Regions from separate parts of the Nonomuraea sp. NPDC059023 genome, predicted to be linked through region 1. Evidence: riboswitches for the same ligand, from Rfam matches in the RefSeq annotation. Region 1 holds a riboswitch; the other holds the start of a gene.
The links. Region 1 has a riboswitch for cobalamin ahead of cobN (cobaltochelatase subunit CobN). Riboswitches for the same ligand answer to the same signal wherever they lie in the genome.
Positions count from the first base shown of each region.

Region 1 (7,450 bases):
GGAGCCCGGGTCGCCGTCTGCCAGGTGGACGGGCGGCGCTGGTCGACGCTCGAAGGCCGGGCCGTACTCAGGGACGAACCCGAGCAGGTCGCCGAAGCCGAGCGGCGCTACACCGCCCGCTACAAGCCGCCGCGCGCCAACCCGGCCCGCGTGGTCATCGAGATCCACGTCACCCGCGTCCTGGGCAACGTGTGATCACCGTCGTCGGCATCGGCGCGGACGGCTGGGCGGGGCTGACGCCCGGCTCGCGGGCCGTACTCGAACGGGCCGAAGTGATCATGGGAAGCGCCCGGCAGCTCGGCACCCTGCCGCCGTCCGGGGCCGAGCGCGTCACCTGGCCCTCGCCGCTGCTGCCCGCGCTCGGCGGCCTCGTCGAGTCGTACCGCGACCGCGTGCTCTGCGTGCTGGCCAGCGGCGATCCGATGTTCTTCGGGATCGGCTCGACGCTGGTCAGGCTGCTCGGCGCCGGACGCCTCACGGTGCTCCCCCACGTCTCCTCGTTGTCGCTGGCGTGCGCGCGGCTCGGCTGGCCGGTCGAGGGCGTCGAGGTGATCAGCCTGGTGGGCCGGCCCGTGGCCGCGCTCAACGCCGCGTTCGCGCCGGGGCGGCGCCTGGCCGTGCTCGGGCCGGGACGCACCTCCCCCGCCGACGTCGCCGCCCTGCTCACCGCGCGCGGCTACGGCCGCAGCACGCTCACGGTCCTGTCCGACCTCGGCTCCACCACCGAGACCAGCCTGAACGGCACCGCCGCCACCTGGGCCGGCGAACCCGGCTCCGCCCTGAACGTCATCGCCGTCACCTGCCGCCCCGATCCCGGCCTGGAGCCGCTGGCCCGCGTACCCGGCCTGCCCGACACCGCGTTCGAGCACGACGGGCAGCTCACCAAGCGCGAGGTCCGCGCGGTCACCCTGTCGCGGCTGGCCCCGCTGCCGGGCGAGCACCTCTGGGACGTCGGCGCCGGAGCGGGCAGCATCGCCATCGAATGGATGCGCGCCCACCCCTCCTGTACGGCCAGCGCCGTCGAAAGCCACCCCGCCAGAGCCGCCGCCATCCGCAGGAACGCCGAGATTCTGGGCGTACCCGGCCTGGAGATCGTCGAGGCCCGCGCGCCCGACGGGTTGTCCGGGCTGCCCGAGCCGGACGCGATCTTCGTCGGCGGCGGGCTCACGGCGCCCGGGATGCTGGAGACGTGCTGGTCCGCGCTGCGCCCCGGCGGACGGCTGGTGGCGAACGCGGTCACGCTGGAGTCGGAGGCCCTCGCCGTCCGCTGGCAGGCGGAACGCGGCGGCGACCTGGTGCGGCTGTCGGTGCAACGGGCCGGACCCGTGGGCGGGTTCACCGCGTGGCGGCCGATGATGCCGGTGACCGTGTGGTCGGTCGTGAAACCCGAGGAGGATGCGTCGTGACCGTTTATTTCATCGGAGCCGGGCCGGGGGCGGCCGATCTGGTCACCGTTCGCGGGCTGCGGGTGCTCGAGCGGGCGCCGGTGTGTCTCTACGCCGGGTCGCTGGTGCCGCGGGAACTGCTGGAGTCCTGCCCGGCCGGGGCCCGGCTGGTGGACACCGCGAACCTGACGCTCGACCAGATCGTCGCCGAGTTCGCGGCCGCGCACGCCGCCGGGCACGACGTGGCCAGGCTGCACTCGGGTGACCCGTCGGTGTTCAGCGCCGTGGCCGAGCAGATGAGGCGGCTCGACGCGATCGGCGTGCCGTACGAGGTGGTGCCGGGGGTGCCCGCGTTCGCCGCCGCCGCGGCGTCGCTGGGCAGGGAGCTGACCGTGCCGGGCGTCGGGCAGACCGTGGTGCTGACCCGCGTGTCCGGGCGCGCCACGCCGATGCCGCCGGGCGAGGACCTGGCCACGCTGGGGGCGAGCGGCGCCACGATGGTGCTGCACCTGGCCGTGCAGCGCATCGACCAGGTGGTCGAGGAACTGCTGCCGTCCTACGGCGCCGGGTGCCCGGTGGCCGTGGTGGCGCGGGCCAGCAGGGACGACGAGCTGATCCTGCGCGGAACCCTGTCCGACATCGCCGCCCGGGTGCACGAGGCCGGGGTGAAGCGCACGGCGGTGATCGTGGTGGGCCGCGTGCTGTCGGCCTCGGAGTTCCCCGACAGCCACCTGTACAGCGCCACCCGAGCCCGCCCATGACGCCGCCCACAGATCCGTCCACGGACCCACCCGCGGGTCCGTCCACGGGTCCGTCCGTGGACCCGGCCGTGGACCCGTCTGCGGGTCTGTCCATGGGTCTGCCTTCGCGTCCCGTCGCGGGTTCGCGCGAGGGTGGGGTGCTGATCCTCGGGGGTACGGCCGAGGCCAGGGCGTTGGCCGCCGAGCTGGTGCCCTCCGGCATGCGGGTGGTGTCGTCGCTGGCCGGGCGGGTCACCAATCCGCGGTTGCCGGTGGGTGAGGTGCGCGAGGGCGGGTTCGGAGGGGCTGAGGGGCTGGCTCGGTGGATCGTGGCCGAGAAGATCGAGAGGCTCGTTGATGCCACTCACCCGTTCGCCGAGCGGATGAGCGCCTCGGCCGCCGAGGCCGCCGCCCTGGCCGGGGTGCCGTTACTGGTGCTGCGCCGTCCCGGCTGGCGCGAGGGGCCGGGCGACCGGTGGCGCCGGGTGCCCTCCCTGGCCGCGGCGGCCGAGGAGCTGGGCCGTGCGTTTCCCGGCGGGCGGGTGTTCCTGACGACGGGGCGGCGGAGTCTGCCGGTGTTCGCCGGGCTCACCTCGATGTGGTTCCTGGCCAGGTCGGTGGATCCGCCCGAGCCGCCGGTGCCCGCGAACGCGCACGTGGTGCTGGATCGCGGGCCGTACACCGTGGAGGGTGAGCGCGCGCTCATCGGCGGGTACCGTCTCCACGTGCTGGTCACCAAGGACAGCGGCGGCGCCATGACGAGCGCGAAGCTGGTCGCGGCCCGGGAGACCGGACTCCCGGTGATCATGGTGGATCGGCCGCCGCCGCCCGCGGGGGTGCGGCTGGTGGAGAGTGCGGGCGCGGCGGCGGCCTGGGTTCAGGCCGGGTAGCGGCGCGGGGTGTAGACGGCGCCGCTCTCACTCACCCGGGTGGTCGAGGAGCCGATGATCAGCAGGCAGCGCATGTCCACGTCGGCCGGGTCGAGGGCGGCCAGCGTGGTGACGGTGATCGACTCCCGCGGCCCGCCGACGTCACGGCCGATCACCACCGGAGTGCCGGGCGCGCGGTGCTCCAGCAGCAGGTCACGCGCGGCGCCCACCTGCCAGGTACGGCTGCGCGAGGCCGGGTTGTACAACGCCAGCACCAGATCGGCCCGCGCCGCGGCGCGCAGCCGGTCGGCCACGACCTCCCACGGCTTGAGCAGGTCCGACAGGGACAGTACGCAGTAGTCGTGCCCCAGCGGCGCCCCCACCCGCCCGGCCACGGCCTGCGCTGCGGTCAGTCCCGGCACCACCCGCACCGGCACGTCCGGGAAGTCGGAGGCCGCCTCCAGCACCGCGCTGGCCATCGCGAACACGCCCGGGTCGCCGGAGGAGACGACCGCCACCCGGGCGCCGTCGCGCGCCATCTCCAGCGCGTGCCTGGCCCGCTCGGCCTCGACCCGGTTGTCGGTGCGGTGGCGGCGCTGGCGCGGGTTCGGCTGGACGCGGTCCACGTAGGGGCCGTAGCCGACCAGGTCGGTGGCGGCGGCCAGCGCCTCCTGCGCCTCGGGCGTGAGCCACGGCCGCCCGGCGGGCCCGAGCCCGACCACGACGACCTCGCCCGGCCCCTGCCCGGCCGGCTTCTCCGGCACGAACGTGTGCTCGGCCGGGCTCGGCAGCAGCGCCAGCGAGAAGTACGGCACGCCGTCGGGATCCACGTCCTTCAGCGGCGCGACCCGCTGGGCGTCCATGGTGGCGCGTTCCACGTACCAGGCGTCGTCCAGCCGTCCTGCCTCGGCCAGCGCGTCGCGTACCTTCTCGAAGGTACGGCCCAGCTTCAGCACCGCCGCCGAGTCGGTGGCGCGCAGCTTCTCGGCCAGCACCTCGCCGGGCAGGGTGCCGGGCAGCACGGTCAGCGTCTCGTCCCGCTCGACCAGCGGACGGCCGAGCACCGCCGACGCCCCGCTGATCGAGGTGACGCCCGGCACCACCTCGGTCGGGTAGCGGTGGGCCAGGCGCTTGTGCATGTGCATGTAGGAGCCGTAGAAGAGCGGGTCGCCCTCGCTCAGCACCACGACCGTACGCCCCGCGTCGAGATGTGCGGCGAGCCTGGCGGCGCACTCGACGTAGAAGTCGTCCAGCGCGCCCTGGTAGCCGCCCGGATGGTCGGTGGTCTCCGTGGTCAGCGGGTAGAGCAGCAGCTCTTCGATCTGCCCTTCCCGCAGGTACGGCAGGGCGATCGAGCGGGCGATGCTGCGTCCGTGCCGGGCGGCGTGGTAGGCGATGACGTCGGCCTCACCGATCAGCCTGGCCGCCTTCACCGTGATCAGCTCCGGATCCCCGGGTCCGAGCCCCACCCCGAAAAGCCGCCCGGCACCCGCCACCCGCTCGCCGTCCCCGGCCAGATCCCTGCCCGCCGCGCGCTCGTTGTGTTCCATCACTCCACCTCGCTCGCGATGGCGTTGACCGCCGCCGCCGTCATCGCGCTGCCGCCGCGCCTGCCGCGCACCACGAGGTGCTCGAGCCCGCTCTCGGCCAGCGCCTGCTTGGACTCGGCCGCGCCGATGAACCCCACGGGAATCCCCAGCACCGCCGCCGGTCTCGGCCCGCCCTCCGCGACGATCTCCAGCAGCCGGAACAGTGCCGTGGGCGCGTTGCCGATCGCCACGACGGCACCGTCCAGCCGGTCGAGCCAGTACTCCAGCGCCGCCGCGCTGCGCGTGGTGCCCAGCTTCTCGGCCAGCTCGGCCACGCCGGGCGCGCCGAGGGTGCAGATCACCTCGTTGCCGGCGGGCAGCCTGCTCCTGGTCACGCCGGAGGCCACCATCATGGCGTCGCACAGGATCGGCGCCCCGGCCCCGAGCGCCGTGCGCGCGTCCCCGACCACGTTCGGCGACCAGCCGAGGTCGCCGACCAGGTCGGTCATCCCGCACGAGTGGATCATCCGCACCGCCACCTGGGCCACGTCGGCCGGGAGCCCGGACAGGTCCGTCTCGGCGCGGATGGTGGCGAACGACCGCCGGTAGATCTCGGCGCCGTCGCGTATGTAGTCGCTCACTTCTGCCTTTCTTGGTATCCGTCGCCGGTCGCGACCATCTCGATGACCCGGCCCTTGGGCAGGCCGCAGCGGCGCTCGCAGCCCGCCCAGTGGACGGGCAGTTCCGGGCGGCGCTCACGGGTGGCCACCCACTGGGCGGCGTCGTGCTGGACGTCGGCCAGGGACTTGGCGCAGCCGGGGCTGCCGGTGCACGCGCTCACCCCTGTCCAGGGCGAGTCCGGGTCGGTGACCAGGCCGGATCCGGTCAGGTCGGGCTCTTCGGCGAGGTCGAGGAGCACGACGGTACGCCACGGCGTGAGCCGTACCGGGACATCGAGGGTGGCGAGCAGGCGCGCCTGGGCCGCGGTGAGCCGCCCGAGCGGGACCACGGCCTCGACCGCCACCCGGCCGTCCGGCAGCGCGATCACCCCGGCCCCGCGCGCCCGCACCGGGGACGCGCTCGCGGCGGTGCCGGCCTGGACGCGCATGGCGGTGAGGCGGGTGGCGGTGAGGCGGGCTGCGGTGAGGTGGGTGGCGACGCGGGCGGGGCCGTCGGGGAGTTCGGCGATGCGCCAGGCGCCGCTGTCCGCGCGCTCGGCCAGGAAGGCTCGCGCGGCGGCCAGGAGGGTGTCCACCCCGGCGCCGGGGATCGCGAAGGGCGTACCGGCCAGCAGGATGCCGTCCTCGACCAGGGTGACGTCGGCGCCCAGCGAGGCGACGTCACCGGTGCCGTCGTCCAGGGCGAACAGGAAGCGGCCCGGCAGCTCGGCCAGGGCGGGGTCGGCGCACAGGGCGCGGTCCAGGGCCTCGACGAGGGGGTGGGTGGCGAAGCCGGTCAGCCGCCCGCCGAGCGGCGAGGCGACGATGTTGCGCACCCGCTCGTGCGTCGGCGAGGGCAGCAGGCCCACAGCGGCCATCCGATCGGCGAAGATCGCCGGAGATTCCACGGCGCGCACCTGGACGTTGGCGCGCGAGGTCAGCTCGATCCCGCTCGTGCAGAAGGCGGCCAGTTCACGGAGCTGAGCTGGGGTGATGGCACCGCCGGGCAGGCGGATCCTGGCCAGCGGGCCGTCCGCGGCGGCGTGCGTCTGTAGCGCTCCCGGACAGGCATCTGGGCGGAGACGTCCGGAAAAGTCGGCTATGGACACGATGAGGATGGTAACGCCAGTAGGCTCACCCTTAGGCGACGGCAATGGGAGGAAGCCGGTGAGAAACCGGCGCGGTCCCGCCACTGTGACCGGGAAGCGAACCCCACCACAGGCCACTGTCCAGCGATGGGCGGGAAGGCCGGGGTGAGCATCGATCCGGGAGCCAGGAGACTCCTGCCGTCGCGACACCTGCGAACGGGGCGAGGACCCCGAGGGAGGACTGCGGCGTGCCTGGCGTTCTGCTGCTCTCTACATCCGACACCGACCTGCTGAGCGCGCGCGCCAGCGGCGCGGACTACCGCCTGGGCAACCCCGCCAGGTTGCTCACCGACGACCTGCCCGCGCTCGTGGACGGCGTCGACCTGATCGTGGTCCGGCTGCTCGGCGGCCGCCGCGCGTGGGAGGAAGGCCTCGACGCGCTGCTCGCCGGTCCACGCCCGGTCGTCGTGCTCGGCGGCGAGCAGGCCCCCGACGCCGAGCTGATGGAGCTGTCCACGGTGAGCGCGGGCGTCGTCGCCGAAGCGCACGCCTACCTCGCGCACGGCGGCCCCGCCAACCTCGCCGAGCTGCACGGCTTCCTGTCCGACACGGTCCTCCTGACCGGGTACGGCTTCGCCCCGCCGGCCCCCATGCCCTCCTGGGGCCCGCTGGAGCGCGACTCCAAGGCCACCGAGGGCCCCGTGATCGGCGTCCTGTACTACCGGGCCCACCACGTGGCCGGCAACACCGCGTTCGTGGAGTCCCTGTGCCAGGCGATCGAGGAGACCGGCGGCCGGCCGCTGCCGGTGTACTGCTCCTCGCTCAGAACGGCGGAGCCCGCGCTCCTGGACGTCCTGCGCACCGCCGACGCCCTGGTCGTGACCGTCCTGGCGGCGGGCGGCTCCCGTCCGGCCACCGCGGGCGCGGGCGGCGACGACGAGGCGTGGGACGTCGGCGCGCTGGCCACCCTGGACGTCCCGATCCTGCAAGGACTCTGCCTGACCAGCGGCAAGAAGGAGTGGGAGGACAACGACGACGGCCTGTCCCCGCTCGACGCCGCCTCGCAGGTGGCCATCCCCGAGTTCGACGGCCGGATCATCACGGTGCCGTTCTCGTTCAAGGAGATCGACGAGGACGGCCTGACCGTCTACACGGCCGACCCGGAGCGGGCCCGCCGCGT
Region 1 covers NZ_JBHYIO010000015.1:65,741-73,190, forward strand. Annotated here, with positions in the region: gene ACFWYW_RS25320 (PPOX class F420-dependent oxidoreductase) at 1-195, shown strand, start outside; gene cbiE (precorrin-6y C5,15-methyltransferase (decarboxylating) subunit CbiE) at 192-1,406, shown strand; gene cobM (precorrin-4 C(11)-methyltransferase) at 1,403-2,146, shown strand; gene ACFWYW_RS25335 (cobalt-precorrin-6A reductase) at 2,239-3,015, shown strand; gene ACFWYW_RS25340 (precorrin-2 C(20)-methyltransferase) at 3,003-4,544, opposite strand; gene ACFWYW_RS25345 (precorrin-8X methylmutase) at 4,544-5,164, opposite strand; gene ACFWYW_RS25350 (precorrin-3B synthase) at 5,161-6,291, opposite strand; cobalamin riboswitch at 6,283-6,488, shown strand; gene cobN (cobaltochelatase subunit CobN) at 6,519-7,450, shown strand, end outside.

Region 2 (7,450 bases), on a different contig from region 1:
TATGGTGCCGGACATCTCAGAAGGACTCGTCAAAGGACACGTTGCCCTCGACCGCGACCTGGTAGGCCGACACCCTGCGCTCGAAGAAGTTGGCGAGCTCCTGCACGTCCTGGAGCTCCATGAACGCGAACGGGTTGGCGGCGCCGTACTTCTTCTTCAGGCCGAGCCTGGACAGCCGCTGGTCGGCCACGTACTCCAGGTACTCGCGCATGTGATCGACGTTCATGCCGCCGATGCCGTCGCCGCACAGGTCGCGGGCGAAGGCCAGTTCGGCCGCGACCGCCTCCTCGATCATCTGGGTGACCTGCTCGCCCAGCTCGTCGTCGAACAGGTCCGGCTCCTCGGCGCGTACGGTGTCCACGACGCTGAAGGCGAACTCCATGTGCATCGACTCGTCGCGGAAGACCCAGTTGGTGCCGGTGGCCAGGCCGCCGAACAGGCCGCGGGAGCGGAACCAGTACACGTAGGCGAACGCGCCGTAGAAGAACAGGCCCTCGATGCAGGCGGCGAAGCAGATCAGGTTGAGCAGGAAGGTCCGCCGGTCCTCCCGCGTCTCCAGCCGCTGCAGGCTGGACAGCGAGTCGATCCACCGGAAGCAGAACTCGGCCTTGTCGCGGATGGAGGGGATGTTGTCCACCGCGGCGAACGCCTTGACCCGCTCGTCCGGGTCGGGCAGGTAGGTGTCGAGCAGCGTCAGGTAGAACTGCACGTGCACCGCCTCCTCGAAGAGTTGCCTCGACAGGTAGAGGCGCGCCTCGGGGGCGTTGACGTGCTGGTACAGGTTGAGGACCAGGTTGTTGGCCACGATGGAGTCGCCGGTGGCGAAGAAGGCGACCAGGCGGTTGATCAGGTGGCGTTCCTGCGGCGACATCTTGGCCAGGTCGGCCAGGTCGGAGTGCAGGTCCACCTCCTCGACCGTCCACGTGTTGCGGATGGCCGCCCGGTAGCGCTCGTAGAAGTCGGGGTAGCGCATCGGACGGAGCGTCAGGTCCATTCCGGGGTCTAGCAGCATTACTGGCACGCCTCGCAGTACTCGGGGTTCTCCAGGGAGCAGGCGACCGCTTCCTGGACGGGGGTCGTCTGAACGGTGGTCTGCGCGATCCGGGTGGCCGGTCGTGAGCGCAGGTAATAGGTGGTCTTGATGCCCTTCTTCCAGGCATAGGCGTACATCGAGGAGAGCTTGCCGATGGTGGGCGTGGCCATGAACAGGTTCAGCGACTGCGACTGGTCGATGTACGGCGTGCGCGCCGCGGCCAGGTCGATCAGCGCCTTCTGCGGCAGCTCCCACGCGGTGCGGTAGAGCACCTTCAGCTCATCCGGGATGCCGGGGATGTCCTGGACGGAGCCGTCGGCGCGCTTGATGGCGTCGCGCATGTCCTGCGTCCACAGCCCGCGCTCCTGAAGGTCACGCACCAGATACCGGTTGACCTGCAGGAACTCACCCGACAGCGTCTCGCGCTTGAACACGTTGGACACCTGCGGCTCGATGCACTCGTAGCACCCGGCGATGGAGGCGATCGTCGCCGTCGGCGCGATGGCGATCATGAGCGAGTTGCGCAGCCCGGTCTCGGCGATCCTGGCGCGCAGCGCGTCCCAGCGCTCGGAGGCGCCGACGCCGTAGTGGTCGGGGTGCAGCACGCCCTGGGCGGCGCGGGTGTCGTCGTAGGACGGGTGCCTGCCCCGCTCGACGGCCAGGTCGGAGGAGGTGGCGTAGGCGGCGAGGGCGATCTCCTCGGCGATCCTGGTGGACAGCGCCAGCGCCTCGGGCGAGTCGAACGGCAGCCGCAGCGCGAAGAACACGTCGGCCAGGCCCATGACGCCGAGCCCGATCGGCCGCCACCGCTTGTTCGCCTTCTCGGCCTCGGGCGTCGGGTAGAAGCCCAGGTCGATGGTGCGGTCGAGGAAGCGCACCGCGGTGCGGACGGTGCCGGCCAGCCGTTCCCAGTCCAGGCCGGTGCCGGTGACGTGGGCGGCCAGGTTGACCGACCCGAGGTTGCAGACCGCGGTCTCGCCGTCGCTGGTCACCTCCAGGATCTCGGTGCACAGGTTGGACAGGTGGATGACGTTCTCCGGCCTGGCCGTCTGGTTGGAGACGCGGTTGGCGGCGTCCTTGAAGGTCATCCAGCCGTTGCCGGTCTGGGCGAGCGTGCGCATCATCCGGCCGTACAGGGTGCGGGCCGGGATCTGCCGCGTGTACAGGCCCTGCTCCTCGGCGGCGCGGTAGGCGGTGTCGAAGGCGTCGCCGTACAGGTCGGTGAGGTGCGGGACCGTCTTGGGGTCGAACAGCGACCACATGCCGTCGGACTCCACGCGGCGCATGAACTCGTCCGGCACCCAGTTGGCGAGGTTCAGGTTGTGGGTACGACGGGCGTCCTCACCGGTGTTCTCCCGCAGCTCCAGGAACTCCTCGATGTCGGCGTGCCAGGTCTCCAGGTAGACGCAGGCCGCGCCCTTGCGCCGGCCGCCCTGGTTGACGGCGGCGACGGAGGAGTCCAGCGTGCGCAGCCACGGCACGATGCCGTTGGAGTGCCCGTTCGTGCCCTTGATGAGCGATCCGCGCGAGCGGACCCGGGTCCAGGAGATGCCGATGCCACCGGCGTACTTGGACAGGCGGGCGACCTGCCCGTACCGGTCGTAGATGGACTCCAGCTCGTCCCGGGGCGAGTCCAGCAGGAAGCACGACGACAGCTGCGGCCGGCGGGCGCCGGAGTTGAACAACGTGGGAGAAGACGGCAGATAGGACAAAGTCGACATCAACGCGTACAGCTCGGCGGCCTCGCCGACCGTCTGGGACAGGCCGCAGGCGACGCGGAGCATGAAGTGCTGCGGGCGCTCCAGCACCTTGCGGCTCTCGGGGTGGCGCAGCAGGTAGCGGTCGTAGACCGTGCGCAGGCCGAAGTACTCGAACCGCTCGTCGGCGTCGGCGTCGATGAGCGCGTCCAGCTGTTCACGATTTCGCCGGACGAAGTCGGCGAGCGCGTCCTGGATCAGCCCGGCCGCGTGCGTGGCGGCGATGGAGTCCGAGAACGAGCGGACACCGTGGCCGGCCGCCTCGTCGGCGATCTCTTCGGCCAGCAGCCGCGCGGCGACCCGGGAGTTGGCCGGGTCGGCGATCACGCGCGCCGCCGCCTCCTCGATGGCCAGCCGCCGATCCATCTCAACGATCTGCGTCACGTGCAACACTCCTCGCGAGCGAGCTTTCCCCCTGCGAAGGCACGCGAGAGCGCACGCGGCAAGCACGGAGATCCCCCGGCCGCGCAGCCCCCGGGCCCTCCCTCGAGGCCCAATGGACAAGACAACCGCTGGCAGGTCTTCGGGCTCGCGGGCGTCTCAACGCGTGAGTCCTACTGGCCGTCGCTTCCCGGACCTGGGTCCAGTGCTCATGACGGCGGTCGTTCCCGCTTACCGCTGCGGGGCAGCCCTGGAATCGCACCAGGTTCCCTTTTGCTCCGCCTCCGGGGAGGCGAACCAGCGACAGTGCAGGATCCTACATCTAGTGGCCGATCCCGCAACTATCCCCGGTATGTTGTGCTCGGCGTGTCGAGCATGCCGAGTTCACGGAGTACTCTGCGGGTACGGGCGGACTCGGTGGCCAGCCACGTGGCGAAGTCGTCGCCGCTGAGCGGGATGGCCTCCCAGCCCCCGTTACGGCAGGCCTCGTGCCACGGCGCCGACCGGGTCGCGTCCTCCATCATGCGCACCGCGGCGCCCCGCCGTTCGCCGTCCATCGCGGCGGGCCCGACCACCGCGCACCAGTCGGCGAAGTCGACCCGCACCCCGCACTCCAGGAGCGTCGGGGCATCGACGCCGGGGACCCGGGCGGCCGAGGAGACGGCCAGCGGCCTGATCCGGCCGGAGTCGAGCCGGGCCCGCCAGTCGCGCAGCCGCCCGGTGGCCGCCGCGACCTTGCCGCCCTGCATGGCCGCCGCCACCTCCTGGGCGCCCGGGTAGCCGGTGTAGTCGATCTTCCTGACGTCCACGCCGAGCCCCTGCGCGACCAGGCCGAACAGCAGGTGATCGGGCTCACCCAGGGGCCCGCCGGCCAGGTAGGTGCGCTCCGGCTGGGCCAGCAGGTGGGCGGCGAAGGCGTCGAAGTCCTTGAGCCGCGAGTTGGCCGGCACCACCAGCACCTCGACGTTGCCGGTGAGCCTGGCCAGCGGCGTGGTGGTGACGTGCATGGGGCGCTGGTCGTTCAGCTCGGCGGCGGCCAGCGCGGGCAGGCCGGTGACGGTGACCGTGGTCGTGCCGCCCGTGCCGGTGGCGGGGTAGCCGGTCCTGCGCAGGGTGCGGTAGAGAGCCTGCGCGACCGGGGCCCATCGCTCACCGCCGGGGACGACGCCGACGGGGCCGAGGCCGTGCGCGCCGCCACCCGCGGTGGCGCATCCGGAGGCACAGGCGGCCAGGCCGAGCCCGAGTGCGAAGAACTGCCGACGCCGCATGATGCCCCTCCCCGAACCCCGATAGACCTCCCATTACATGAGGTTATTGGCAGATCACACGGTGTTACACATCGGGGGGCACTCTTCACGTATCATCGGCCGGCAGCGCGAACATCCTGATGTAGAGCGGGCGGGCGTCCGGGGGCGCGTCGTCGGCCCGGTGGCCGTACTTGGCCAGCAGCGCGATGTACTCCTCGAAGAAGGCGTCGAGATCCTGCTTGGTCATCCGGCCGAAGCCCCGCGAGGCCTTGGCCCAGTCGGGGTCGCGCCGATAGGCGGCCCCGAAGCGGTCCAGCAGCGCACGGTCCTCGGCCATGCCGATGCGGTAGAACTCCTCCAGCACCGCGCGGCTCTCCGGCGCCACGTCGCGGAAGTTCGGCGTGCGGATGTCGCGTGGCATGTCGGCCTTGCGCCACCAGCGCTCGCGGCCGGCCGAGCGCTCGGGGATCTCCTCGATGAAGCCGTACTTCTCCAGCTGGCGCAGGTGGTAGCTGGTCGTGCCGGTCTTGGCGCCGAGCAGCTCGCCCAGCGTGGTGGAGGTGGCGGGGCCGTGCACGTTGAGGTGCGTCAGCATGCGCCGGCGCATCGGATGGGCCAGGGCCTTCAGACGCTCGTGATCGTCGAGATACAGCGGCGCCCCATCCTCATCCCTCATGAGGAGAGAGCTTAGTCCTGCCGGATGATTTCTGCAGACATGTCTTTGCCGAGACCTCTCTGCAGAGTAGCGTCGGCAGCATGAAGAGGTTAGTGATCATGGTGTTCGCGCTCGTCTGCGCGTTCGTCCCGGCCGTTCCCGCGCTCGCCGCCGACGGGCTGACCGTCACCGAGGTCGCCTTCCGCGGCAGCGGCGGCCTCCCGATGCACGGCAGCGTGCTGGTCCCCTCCGGCGCGCGCGGGCCGCTGCCCGGCCTGGTGCTCGTGCACGGATCCGGCGGCGGGACCCCGCGCACGAAGCTGATGACCGAGGCCGAGGCCTTCGCCCGCCAGGGCCTGGCCGTGCTGGTCTACGACAAGCGCTCCGAGGGCTACTCGATGACCGTCCGCGACTACGGCCAGCTGGCAGAGGACGCGCTCGGCGCGCACGCGACCCTGCGCGCGTTCGCGGGGGTCGACCGGGACAACGTCGGCATCTGGGGGCTGAGCGAGGGCGGCTGGGTCGCCCCGCTGGCCGCCACCCGCTCCAAGGACGTCGCGTTCGTGGTGATCGTCGGCGGCAACGCCATGCAGCCGCTGCGCCAGCAGACCTGGGCGGTCGCCGCCGGGCTGCGCAACGCGGGCGTCAGCGGCCCGGTGCCCGACCGCGGCGTACCCGCCGTCTACCGGCTGCTGGCCGGCGCCGGGCAGTTCCCGATGCCCTGGCACGACGCGCAGGCCGTGCTCGCCCGGGTCACCCAGCCCGTGCTCGGCATCTGGGGCGCCCACGACCTGCTCACCCCGCCGCGCGAGACCCCGCGGCTGCTGGCCGAGGGACTCTCGCACGAGCACTACACGCTGCGCTACTTCGCCGGCGCCGACCACGCCGCCCACCTCACGCCCGACCGCGGCGTCACCCGCTCCCCCGAGCTCGCGCCCGGCTACGCCGAGGCCGTCGGGACCTGGGTGAAGCGCGTCGCCGCCGGGCGGCTGCCCACCGCGGAGAGCGTGGGCGAGCTGCCCGGCCAGGCGTCGCTGACCGTCGCGGTCCCGCCGCCGGCCTGGTGGGAGTCGGCCGCGGTGCAGGTGGGGGCGCTGGTGCTGTTCCTCGTGGCCTTCCTGGGCTACCCGGTCTGGGCGCTGGTCAGGCGGGTGCGGGGCCGTACCCCGGCGGACATGAGGGCGGGCTGGCCGCGGACGGTGGCGATCGCCGCGCCCGTGGCGGCCTTCGGCGCGCTGGCCTACCTGTTCTACTCGATCATGACGGGCGGCAAGCTGGGCTCACCCGGCCCGCTGGTGGCCGGCCGCCCGCTCGTCTGGCTGGTCCTGCAGGCCCTCGCGGTGCTCGCGCTGGTCGCGGCCGTGCTCACGGTACCCGCCGCGCGCCGCGCGCGTGGTTCCGAGCGGGTACGGCTGGCCGTCCTGCTGACCGGCGCCGCGGCCTTCCTGCCCTGGGCGCTCTACTGGGGACTGCTGGTGCCCTGAGGCCGCGGGCTAGTGGGGGCGGCCGGGTTTGCGGCCCATCGCGGCCCGCAGGTACGGCGGCAGCCGGTCCTCACCGACCAGCCGGGGCGTGTCGGGGCGCCACTCGGTCACCTCGACCAGTCCCGGTTCGACCAGCTCGAAGTCACCGAAGAAGCCCAGGATCTCCGCCTCGGTACGCCCCACGGCCCCGCCGGCGGAGGAGCCGCGGTAGATGTTCTTGGCCTCCTCCTCCGCCTCCGGGTCACCGAGCGTCGGCACCGCGTGCGTGAGCACCAGGTAACTGCCCGGCGGCACGGCCTCGCGCAGCACCGCGACCATGCCCGCCGGGTCGTCGGCGTCCTGGACGAAGTGCAGGATCGACACCAGCAGCACCGCGACCGGCTCGGTGCGGTCGAGGAAGCCGCTCACCTCGGGGCTGGCCAGTAACTCCCTGGGCCGCAGCAGGTCGGCGTGGAGGAAGACGACCCGGCCCGACTCCTCCAGCAGCGCGCGGGCGTGCGCCGCCACGACCGGGTCGTTGTCGACGTAGACGACCCGGGCCTCGGGCGCGATCTCGTGCACGTTGCCCTGCGTGGGCAGGCCGCTGCCGAGATCGAGGAACTGCCGGACGCCCGCCTCGGTCAGCGCCCGCACCGCCCGTTGCAGAAAGGCGCGGTTGGCCCTGGCTATCGGGATGGCCTCCGGGATGTGCTTCGACAGCTGGTCGATCGCGTCGCGGTCGACGCCGAAGTTGTTCTTGCCGCCGAGCATGTAGTCATACATCCGCGCCAGATTCGGCGTCTGCGGGTCGAAGGCCACATCATGATCTTAGGTCTTCTCAGTCATGACTTCACTGGATACCGTCCGATTCATGGCCGATTTCGAGCGTTTCCCCTTTACGTCCGGTCCGAGGG
Region 2 covers NZ_JBHYIO010000004.1:295,561-303,010, reverse strand. Annotated here, with positions in the region: gene ACFWYW_RS09570 (ribonucleotide-diphosphate reductase subunit beta) at 17-973, opposite strand; gene ACFWYW_RS09565 (ribonucleoside-diphosphate reductase subunit alpha) at 1,012-3,174, opposite strand; cobalamin riboswitch at 3,287-3,488, opposite strand; gene ACFWYW_RS09560 (Bug family tripartite tricarboxylate transporter substrate binding protein) at 3,513-4,439, opposite strand; gene ACFWYW_RS09555 (ArsR/SmtB family transcription factor) at 4,525-5,094, opposite strand; gene ACFWYW_RS09550 (alpha/beta hydrolase family protein) at 5,175-6,557, shown strand; gene ACFWYW_RS09545 (SAM-dependent methyltransferase) at 6,567-7,355, opposite strand; gene ACFWYW_RS09540 (cytochrome P450) at 7,408-7,450, shown strand, end outside.
Region 2: another riboswitch for cobalamin. It lies ahead of ACFWYW_RS09565 (ribonucleoside-diphosphate reductase subunit alpha); the one in region 1 lies ahead of cobN (cobaltochelatase subunit CobN).